Regions from separate parts of the Lysobacter enzymogenes genome, predicted to be linked through region 1. Evidence: riboswitches for the same ligand, from Rfam matches in the RefSeq annotation. Region 1 holds a riboswitch; the other holds the start of a gene.
What was found. Region 1 has a riboswitch for S-adenosylhomocysteine ahead of JHW41_RS00765 (ATP-grasp domain-containing protein). Riboswitches for the same ligand answer to the same signal wherever they lie in the genome.

Region 1 (5,453 bases):
CCTGCCCGAGCCGCGACGCCCGCGCGCGCCGGCGCCGCCACGCGCGCGGCCGTCGCTGCGCGAGCTGGCGCCGTGGCATTCGCTGCGCGAACTGGGCCGGCTGCCGGACTTGGCCCCGCTGCTGTGGCTGTACCTGGCGATGCAACTGGCCGGGCAGGTGCCGGGCACGCTGTGGGCGATCTACGGCCACGACCGCTTCGGCTGGAACCCGACCGCGGTCGGCCTGTCGCTGGCGGCGTTCGGCATCATCCACTCGCTGTTCCAGGCCTTCGCCACCGGCCGCATCAGCGACCGCTTCGGGCCCTCGCGCACCCTGCTCGGCGGGGTGATCTCCGACGTGCTGGGGTATCTGGCGTTCGCCTTCGCCCGCAGCGTCGCGACCCTCGCCCCCGGCCTGCTGCTGGCGGCCGGCGGCGGCATCGGCGGGCCGGCGCTGCTGGCGATGTCGAGCGAGCGCACCGACGAAGCCCGCCAGGGCGCGCTGCAAGGCGTGCTGGCCAGCCTCGCCAGCCTCGCCGCGGTGATCGGGCCGCTGCTGTTCGGCGCGATCTACGTCGCCGGCGCCGGCCACTGGGACGGCTGGGTATGGGTGGTCGGCGCGGCGCTGTACCTGCCGTGCGTGCCGGCGCTGCGCAAGCTGTTGCGCGGTCCGGCGAACGCGTCGGCCGCGCCCGCCGATGCCGCGCCCATCGAAGCCGCGCCCGGCGCTTGAACGCGTCGGGCCGCGGCGGCGCCGGGCGACGCGCGGCTCAGGCCTGCACGTACACCCAGGCGCGCCGGCCCGAGGCCAGCTCGGCTTCGACCCGGCGGTAGTCGTCGACTTCGTACTCGTCGGCGTGCGCCAGTTCCGCCGCGCTGATCGCGAACACCGTGCCGGCGACGCGATCGGCCGCATCGCCGCTGGCGGCGACGATGGGGTGATGGGTTTCGCCGCTGGTGGCGACGACCTGCGGGTCGTCGATCTTCACCATCGTGCGGCGGAACCCGACCAGCGCGTCGGGCTCGCCCTGCAGCAGCCGGCCGAAGGTGGCCTGCTGCACCGCCGGCAGTTGCAGGGTGCCGTAGGAAAACAACAGCTCTTGGTGGGAGTCGCTCATGACGGCCTGGATACCGGTACGCGCAAGGATGCTGTCGACGCTAAGCGGCGCCGGCGACGCGCGCAACCGCGGCGCGCCGCCGGCGCAGGCTCAGGCCGGCGATGCCGCGGACGCGCGCGATTCGCGCAACCCCGACCAGCGTTGCGCCAACTGCGCGGCGAACGCGCGCGCCGCCGGCGGATGCGCGGCCAGGTGCAGGAACGGTTCGATGAACTCCAGCTCCATGATCCGCAACGTGCCGTCGACGACCACCCCGTCCACGCGCACATAAGCGTGGTCGCGATGGCCGAGCGCGGCGACCGCGTCGAGCGCGCGCCGCGCCGCGGCCAGCACCGGCGCCGGCGGCTCGGTGAGATCGGCGCTGCCGCCGAAGTAGGTCTGCACGCGATAGTCGCCCTGCGCCGGCTTCTTCAACACCGCATGGCTGTAGACGCCGCCGAAGAACAGCAGCGACCACTCGCCGTCCTCGACCACCTGCGGCAGGAACGGCTGGATCAGGTAATCGAGTTCGCGCGGCAGCGCCGCCAGCGCCTCGGCGAAGGCGGCATCGCCGATGCGCCCGCGCACCGTGTTCCAGGCGCCGCCGCTGACGCTGGGCTTGACCACCACCTCGCCCTGCATCGACGCCAGCGCGGCGTCGAGTTCGCCGCCGCGCGCGTGCACGGTGGCGACGATCGACACGCCTTGCGCGGCCAGGTCGAGCAGGTAGCGCTTGTCGCTGTTCCACACCAGCAGCGGCAGCGGGTTGGCGATGGGGCAGCGCAGCGCGTCGATGCGCTGGTACCACTGCAGGAACTCGGTGTAGCGCTGGAAATAGTCCCAAGTGCTGCGCACCAGCAGCGCATCGTGCCCGGCCCAGTCGACGGCCGGGTCGCTCCAGATGCGCGGCCGCGCGTGGATGCCGTGCTCGCTCAGCGCGGCGAGCAGGCCGGCGTCGTCCTCGTGCGGCTGCGGTTGCACGTCGGAGACGACCAAGGCGAGCGACAGCGGCGGATCGAAGACGATGAAGTCGGGCGAGCGCGGATCGGTGGCGGGTTGCCGCGGATCGTGCGGGGCGGCATCGTGCAAGGAAGAATCGGGCAGGGTGGAATCGGGCGAAGCAGAAACGACGACGGACATGGCGCCTCCGAACATGCGGGAGGGCGCCCTTGCTCGGCATCGCGGACCGAGCGTGGCGGAGCGCAGGCTCCGTCGCAGCACCCCTCGGGCCGGATCGCGCCGCGCCGCGATGGCGCTGCGCAACTGGACGCATCGCGTGGCGATGCAGGCGCAGTGTTCGATGCGATGCGGCTGGCTGTCAACGCATGAAGCAACGACGGGCGAAAATAGCGAAAGCTTCGCGAGCGCGGGCGTGGGGGCGCGAAAATTTTTCGCGTTCGCTTGCGACAGGGTTCGTCGTCGTTGCGTTTTCGCGGTCGCAGCTCGCGCAGCTCCTACAATCGCTTCCTGTAGGAGCTGCGCGAGCTGCGACCGCGACAATATGGCTACGACGCAAGCGACATCCGCATCGCGACCTTAATACCCCGCCGCCTGCCCGTCCTTGCGCGATTCGCTGGCGCCGACGTAGCCGCCGTTGGGATTGACCATGATCGCCTGGTAGCCGCCGTACGGCCCCAGCGCGAAGCGCACGCTGTGGCCGCGCCGCACCAGCTCGCGCACGGTCTCGTACGAAAAGCCGGTTTCCAGATCCAACTCGCCGCCGTCGCTCATCGCCACCGCCTGCCCGGCCGGTTCGGTCGAGCCGTCGTGCTGGATGCGCGGCGCGTCGCCGGCTTCCTGCAGGTTCATGCCGAAGTCGATCATGTTGATCAGGATCTGCGCGTGGCCCTGCGGCTGCATCGCTCCGCCCATCACCCCGAACGACAGCCACGGCTTGCCGTCCTTGGTCACGAACGCGGGGATGATGGTGTGGAACGGCCGCTTGCCCGGCGCGAACGAATTGGGATGGCCTTCCTTGAGCACGAACTGCTCGCCGCGGTCCTGGAAGATGAAGCCCAGCCCCGGCGGCGCCATGCCGCTGCCCATGCCGCGGTAGTTGGACTGGATCAGCGAGACCATCATGCCGTCGGCGTCGGCCACGGTCATGTAGATGGTGTCGCCCTGGTCGAGCTGCGCCGGCGTCGCCGGCTGCGCTTCCTTGAGCACCTTGTCGAGCGAGATCAGTTTGCGCCGCTGCGCGGCGTAGTCCTTGGAGATCAGCTTGGCCACCGGCGAGGACTGCTCGAACGCCGGGTCGGCGTACCAGCGCGCGCGGTCGGCGAAGGCGAGTTTCTTGGCCTCGGCGAACAGGTGCACGTGCTCGACGCTGCCGAAGCCGTGCGACTTCAGGTCGTAGCCTTCCAGGATGTTGAGGATCTGCAGCGCGGCGATGCCTTGCCCGTTCGGCGGCAGTTCCCAGACGTCGTAGCCGCGGTAATTGCTGCTGACCGGCTCGACCCACTCGCCGTGGTGCGCGGCCATGTCCTCGTAGCTCAGATAGCCGCCGTTGGCCTTGAAGTAAGCGCCGACGGTGCGCGCGATCGCGCCCTTGTAGAACGCGTCGCGCCCGCCCTGGGCGATCTGCTCCAGGGTGTGGGCGAGGTTGGGGTTCTTCCACATCTCGCCGGTGCGCGGCGCGCGCCCGTCGAGGGTGAACTGCTCCTTGAAGCCCGGCCACTTCGACAGTCGCGGTACCGAGGCGTTCCAGTAGTACGCGATCACTTCGTGCACCGGATGGCCTTCGCGCGCGTAGCGGATCGCGGGCGCGAGGTTCTCGGACATCGGTTTGCGGCCGAAGCGCTCGTGCAGGGCGAACCAGCCGTCGACCGCGCCGGGCACGGTCACCGGCAACGGCCCGTGCGGCGGGATTTCCTTGAGCCCGCGTTTCTGGAATTCGGCCAGGCTCAGCGACTGGGGCGAGCGGCCGGAGCCGTTGTAGCCGTAGAGCTTTTTCGTCTTCGGGTCCCACACGATCGCGAACAGGTCGCCGCCGACGCCGTTGCCGGTCGGCTCCATCAGCCCGAGCGCGGCGTTGGCGGCGATCGCCGCGTCGACCGCGCTGCCGCCGGCCTTCATCGCGTCCAGCGCGATCTGGGTGGTCAGCGGGTGCGAGGTCGCGGCCATCGCGTGCGGCGCGTACACCTCGCTGCGGGTGGCGAAGGTCTTGCCGCCGATGCGGTCGGCGGCGTGCGCCGACGCCGGCGCGAAAGCGCAGGCCAGGGCCAGCGGCGCGAGCAGCGCCGCCGCGCGGCGCGGCCGCAGGGCGGAGATCGAAACAGGCATGGCGGTACTCCCCGGGACAGCCTGCGACGATAGCGCAGGCGCGCGGCCGACCGATGTAGGCCGAAAGTCGAGCGGCGCGAGCTCCGATGCCGCGACGCGGGGCGCAAGCGCGACCGCGGTCGAACATGAATGCGCGGCCCTCGGGTCTGCCCCAGTTGTGGCGCGCGCATACGGCCACGTAGGTTGGCTTCCATCCGATGGGAGGGGTTTCGCGATGAACGTGCAGCTGCAACCGACCCAGCTTCAGCCGACCTGGCAAAAACCGCTCGAACCGCTGGCGCCGCAGCTGCCGTTGAATCCGCCGGTGCCGCAAGGCTCCTATGCGCTGGACCCGAGCTACCACCCGCAGCTGGCCGCGCTGAAGGGCCCGGCCGCCAACGCCGCGCCGGACCCGACCTCGTTCGACCAGCAACTGCGCGGCCAGGATTCGCAGGCCATCGACCTGGAAATGGCGCAGATCTCGCAGGCGGTCTACAACCCCGACACCCAGACCGTCGGCAACTGGACCCGCCTCGACGACGCCCAGCTGACCCAGGCCGGGATCGACCCCGGCTCGCTGGAGAACAGCGACACCGGCTTCCGCGCCGGCATCTACACCGACGGCAACGGCAAGTACGTGGTCGCTTACGCCGGTTCCAACGACGTGCAGGACTGGATCACCAACGCACGCCAGGGCATCGGCTGGGATTCCAAGCAGTACGACCAGGCCGTGCAGCTGGCCCAGGACGCGCAGCAGGCCTTCGGCGAGAACATGGTCATCACCGGCCACTCGCTCGGCGGCGGCCTGGCCGCGACCGCGGCGCTGGCCAGCGACACCGCCGCGGTGACCTTCAACGCCTCCGGCGTGCACGACGACACCCTGCGCGGACTGGGCCTGGACCCGTCGACCGCCCGCAACGACGCCGCCGACGGCCAGATCCGCCGCTACAACGTCAGCGGCGAGATCCTGACCGCGGCGCAGGAAGACGTGCCGATCCTCAACGGCATCCCCGACGCGCCCGGCCACGAGATCAACCTGAAGGACCCGGACCCGCCGAAGGCGCCGGACTTCACCTGGAACCCGATCGAGATGGCCAAGCGCACCGCCGAGTACGT
Region 2 (5,453 bases), 1.6 Mb from region 1:
CTGGCGATGGAACGACGATTTCCGCATCTACCGATAAGGGAAAAGTTGAGAATAGCTGGGGCTTCAGGAAGGGGCAGAATCCGGTGATCAGGAGATGCAAATGTCCATGATTTCGAGACATATGTGGCTGTCCGTGTCGGGTGTTGCACTGGCTGTGGTGCTGCTGTTCCTCGTTTATTCGCATGCCAAGTCTTCATTTTTCCACGCGGGCTACAATGATGGATTATTGGCGGCCAATAGTGCTGTCCTCCAGAAGCTCCGTGAGCAAGGCAGCCAAAATTTTGATTGCAAGGGCTTTCCGGAAGCTGATCTTGAGGAACTGGTCAGTGTGAAAAGTGACGCCGTTTATTTGATCAAGTCAGGTGGTGCTTTGCGAATGTGTGAGTATCTGCATTGACGCGGATATCAAGAAAGAAGTTGCGCTGCATCTTTTCTTGAGTCTTTTCTTTGGCTGTCTGAGCTATGGCGCGCATGATGTCACTTCGTTCGATTGGCAGCCTGGTGGCGCGCGATGGTCGATCCTCATGAGGGCTCGCAAAAGACGGTGAATTGACCGTGCGAGGATCGCTTGGCGAATGAGGGTGGCAGATACGTACGGTCGCAGTACCGCGTCTGGTGGGAGCGGTGCTCTGCTTTGAAGTGAGCCGATCTTGGGCCTCGGGATGGCGCATCAAGAGCACGGCGCGACGTGGCAAGCGGTGCGCCGTGGCAGCAAAAAGCGGACGCTCTCGAGCGCATGTTTTGAGTTTTCGCTCGCTACCCAACCGAAGCAAGGCGACGGCAGGTGCCTCAAATAAATGGCACCCCCGGAACATCGTCCGGCAGATCGATATCCGGCACCAGATCGCGAATATCCGGCACCGCCACCGTCGGCAGCTTGTCGAGGCTGGGGAACCAGTCCTGCTCGGTCAAGCGGTCGAACAAGCGCTCGCCCTGCTTGCCCAGGCCGATGCCGAGGCCTTGCGGCGTGAACGCGAACGGGCCGGCGTCGTGCAGGTATTGCTCGGCGGTGGCGCCGAGGATGCCGGGCAGGTTGTCGATGTCGAGCTTGCCGATGGTGAGCTTGGTCTGGTCGATGCCTTCCTGGCTCAGCACGTCGTTGATGTCCGGGGTCAGCGCGATCACGGTCAGGTCTTGCGCCGACAGCTGGTACAGGCCCGAGTCGACGTAGGCGTCGGGATGGGTGCCGAAGGCGAACTCGCGGAATGCGGCGGGGTTGCGCTCCAGTTCGGCGAAGCCTTGCGGGTCGCGGATGCGGTAGTCCTCGATCGCGGTCTGCAACGCCAAGGTGGTGCGGTCGCGCCAGGCGAGTCCGGCCGGCGACAGGTCGGTGCTGTCGAGCGAGGCGAAGCGCTCCATGTACTTGTCGCCGTAACCCATGTAGTAGTCCGGCGGGGTCATGCCGGGGTTGCGCGTTTCGAAGTCGGCCAGGCGCTGCTCGTAGTATTCGCGCGTGCCGACCTGGACCGGCGCCGGAGTGTCGGCGGGCGGGGTGTAGGTCGGAAACGAAGGCGCGTCGATGGGGCGGACCATGGCGGGCTCCTGCGAAAGGATGGCGTCAGGGTAGCGGCGGGGGAGGGGGCTGCCAGCTCGGACAGACCCTAGGTGAAAGGCGCGGAGCGGAATCAGCGCAGGCGGTTCAGGTTTCGTCGGCGAGTCTTTTGCGCGCTCGCGGCTTGCGCCGCTCCTAAAACACGCGGCCCCGTAGGAGCGGCGCAAGCAGCGACGCGACCGATCGTTCGCCGACGCGATGCGAGGTCTGCACGAGGCATCCGCGCAAACGAAAAACGGGCGCCCGAAGGCGCCCGTCTTTCGTATCGGCGCATCGCCCGAAGGCGAAGCCGATCAGTAGCGGTAATGATCCGGCTTGTACGGACCGTCGACCGACACGCCCAGGTACTGGGCCTGTTCGGCGGTCAGCGTGGTCAGCTTCACGCCGATCTTCTCCAGGTGCAGGCGCGCGACTTCTTCGTCGAGCTTCTTCGGCAGGATGTAGACCTTCGCCTCGTACGTATCCTTGTTCGCCCACAGGTCGATCTGGGCGAGAGTCTGGTTCGAGAACGAGTTCGACATCACGAAGCTCGGGTGGCCGGTGGCGCAGCCGAGGTTGACCAGGCGGCCTTCGGCCAGCAGGAAGATCGAGTTGCCGGTCTTGAAGGTGTACTTGTCGACCTGCGGCTTGATGTTCAGGCGGGTCGCGCCGGACGCGTTGAGCGCGTCGACCTGGATCTCGTTGTCGAAGTGGCCGATGTTGCAGACGATGGCCTGGTCCTTCATCTTCGACATGTGGTCCAGCGTCAGCACGTCCTTGTTGCCGGTGGTGGTGACGTAGATGTCGCCGCGGCCCAGGGTGCTCTCGACGGTGTTGACCTCGAAGCCTTCCATCGCCGCCTGCAGCGCGTTGATCGGGTCGATCTCGGTGACCACGACGCGGGCGCCGTAAGCGCGCAGCGAATGGGCCGAGCCCTTGCCGACGTCGCCGTAACCGCACACCACCGCGACCTTGCCGGCCAGCATCACGTCCATCGCGCGCTTGAGGCCGTCGGCCAGCGACTCGCGGCAGCCGTAGAGGTTGTCGAACTTGCTCTTGGTGACCGAGTCGTTGACGTTGATCGCCGGGACCAGCAGCGAGCCGGCTTCGGCCAGCTGGTACAGGCGGTGCACGCCGGTGGTGGTCTCTTCCGAGACGCCCTTCCAGTGCTTGACCACTTCGTGCCAGAAGCCCGGGCGCTCGGCGTGGACGCGCTTGAGCAGGTTCTTGATGACCTGCTCTTCGTGGTTGCCCGACGGGGTGTCGACCCAGCCGTCGCCGTTTTCGAGCTCATAGCCCTTGTGGATCAGCAGGGTCACGTCGCCGCCGTCGTCGACGACCAGCTCCGGGCCCTGGCCGTTGGGGAAGCTCAGCGCGGCCAGGGTGCAGTCCCAATACTCTTCCAGCGACTCGCCCTTCCAGGCGAACACCGGGGTGCCGCTGGCGGCGATCGCCGCGGCGGCGTGGTCCTGGGTCGAGAAGATGTTGCACGAAGCCCAGCGCACGTCGGCGCCGAGGTCGCGCAGGGTCTCGATCAGCACCGCGGTCTGGATGGTCATGTGCAGCGAGCCGGTCACGCGCACGCCCTTGAGCGACTGCGCGGCGGCGTACTTCTTGCGGATCGACATCAGGCCCGGCATCTCGTGCTCGGCGATGTCGATCTCCTTGCGGCCCCAGTCGGCCAGGGAGATGTCGGCGACCTTGTAATCGCCTTCGGTCGAGAAGGTCTTCGGTACAGCGTTCATGCGGATTAGCTCCAGTGCGGGGGGAGCCGGCGGGATGCCGGGTCCGGCGAGTCGCGAAGACTCAAACCGGGCGCCGTTGGGACCTGGGCCTCGCCGAGCCTGGCCGTGTCCGTCACGGTCGCAGCGCCCCTCGGCGGGCTGAGCGCGAAGTATATCGCGCGGCCCGCGGCGGCCGAAACGCGGGCCTGAACGCGCGGCTCCGGCAAAGCTCGGCTCTGGCAAGGCTCGGTCCCGACCACGCGCGCGGCCTGCCCGCGACGAGCGACCGGCCCCAATGGCATAGGCGCCGCGGCGCGCCGGGCGGCTAAGCTCGAAGCGGGGAGCGCGCCGCCCATCGCCGCCGTCGCCGCGACGGCGCCGGGCCCGCGCTCCGACGTTCCGCATCCGCTGCGTTGCGCAGCGGTGCTTTCCCGCATCAGCGTTTTTTCGCATCCGAGGACCGACCTTCCATGAAGCCGCACGCGCGCCGCTCCGACCGCCGACCTTCCACGCCCGCGCCGGGCGGCCGCCGGCCGTTGCCGGGTTTGGCGTTGCCGGGTGTGTTGCTGCTCGCGCTGGCGCCGTGCCTGGCCGCGCAGGCCGCGCCGGCGGCCAAGCCCGCCGCCGCGCCGGCCGCCGCGAATGCGGCGTTCGGCGACGGCTACCAACTGCCGCCCAAGCCGCTGCAGGCCATCGTCGACGCGCCGCGCCCGCCGCAGATGTCGCTGAGCCCGCGCCGCGACTGGATGGCGCTGATGCGCACGCCGTCGTTGCCGGGGATCGAAGTGGTCGCCCAGCCCGAGCTCAAGCTCGCCGGCCTGCGCATCCATCCGCGCGTGCGCGCGGCCAGCCGTTTCAGTTTCGCCAGCGGCCTGGAGCTGCTCGAGATCGCCAGCGGCAAGACCGTGCAGATCGACGGCCTGCCCTCGCCGCTGTCGCTGGCGTCGCTGGAGTGGTCGCCGGACCAGCGCTGGCTCGCGTTCAACCGCGTCGACGCCGCCAGCGGCGCCAACGAGGTGTGGCTGGTGGAACTGGAGACCCGGCGCGCGCGCAAGCTCGTCGCCGGGCTCAACACCGTCGCCGGCCGCGGCTACGGCTGGACGCCCGACAGCCGTCGCCTGCTGGTGCGGTTGCAGCCCGAAGGGCAGGGCGACGCGCCGGCGGGCAGCGGCGTGCCCACCGGCCCGGCGACCCAGGAAACCCGCGCCGGCGGCGGCGTGAAGCAGATCCGCACTTACCAGGACCTGCTGCGCAACGAGAACGACGCGCGCCAGTTCGAGTACTACCTGCGTTCGCAACTGGCGACGGTCGATCTGACCGGCCAGGTCGCCAAGTTCGGCGCGCCGGACCTGTACACCGGCGTGTCGGTCTCGCCCGACGGCCGCCACGTGCTGACCACGCGCCTGCAGCGGCCGTTCTCGTATCTGGTGCCGGCGAGCATGTTCGCGCGCCGCATCGACGTGCTCGACGGCAATGGCCGGTTCGAGCACGAAGTCGCGCGCCTGCCGTTGGTGGACGGCCTGCCGACGGGTAACGACGCGGTACCCACCGGCGTGCGCGAGGTCGAATGGCGCAGCGACGCGCCGGCGACCCTGGTCTGGGCCGAGGCCCAGGACGGCGGCGACCCGGCGCGCGCGGTCGAGATCCGCGACGCGGTGTTCATGCAGGCCGCGCCGTTCGACAAGCCGCCGCAGACCCTGGCGCGGCTGGCCTCGCGTTTCGAAGGCGCGCACTGGGGCAGCGGCGAACTGGCGCTGATCGATGAGTTCTGGTGGAAGACCCGGCAGGTGCGCCAGTGGCGGATCGCGCCCGACCACGGCGATCGCGCGCCGGAGCTGATTCGCGAAGGCCGCAGCGAAGACCGCTACAACGATCCGGGCAAGCCGGTCAGCGTGCGCGACGCGGCTGGCGGCGAGCGCCTGCTGACCAGCGCCGACGGCGGCAGCGTGTACTTCATCGGCGAAGGCGCCTCCAGCGAGGGCGACCGTCCCTTCCTCGACCGCCTCGACCTCGCCGACAAGCGCCGCACGCGCCTGTTCCATTCGCAGGCGCCGTACTTCGAACAGCCGTTGGCGGTGCTCGACGACGCGGCCAAGTCCGTGCTGACCGTGCGCGAATCGCCGACCGAACCGGCCAACCTGCAGCGGCGCGAACTCGGCGGCGACGCCGCGCCGGTGGCGCTGACCCATTTCCCGCAT

Region 2: another riboswitch for S-adenosylhomocysteine. It lies ahead of ahcY (adenosylhomocysteinase); the one in region 1 lies ahead of JHW41_RS00765 (ATP-grasp domain-containing protein).

The regions. Positions count from the first base shown of each region.
Region 1 is NZ_CP067396.1:177,859-183,311, forward strand. It holds gene JHW41_RS00755 (TCR/Tet family MFS transporter) at 1-712, shown strand, start outside; gene JHW41_RS00760 (gamma-glutamylcyclotransferase family protein) at 750-1,097, opposite strand; gene JHW41_RS00765 (ATP-grasp domain-containing protein) at 1,188-2,216, opposite strand; S-adenosyl-L-homocysteine riboswitch at 2,231-2,308, opposite strand; gene ggt (gamma-glutamyltransferase) at 2,613-4,358, opposite strand; gene JHW41_RS00775 (Mbeg1-like protein) at 4,573-5,453, shown strand, end outside.
Region 2 is NZ_CP067396.1:4,746,424-4,751,876, reverse strand. It holds gene JHW41_RS19645 (RHS repeat-associated core domain-containing protein) at 1-110, shown strand, start outside; gene JHW41_RS19640 (hypothetical protein) at 101-397, shown strand; gene JHW41_RS19635 (hypothetical protein) at 790-1,533, opposite strand; gene ahcY (adenosylhomocysteinase) at 1,846-3,276, opposite strand; S-adenosyl-L-homocysteine riboswitch at 3,338-3,414, opposite strand; gene JHW41_RS19625 (prolyl oligopeptidase family serine peptidase) at 3,726-5,453, shown strand, end outside.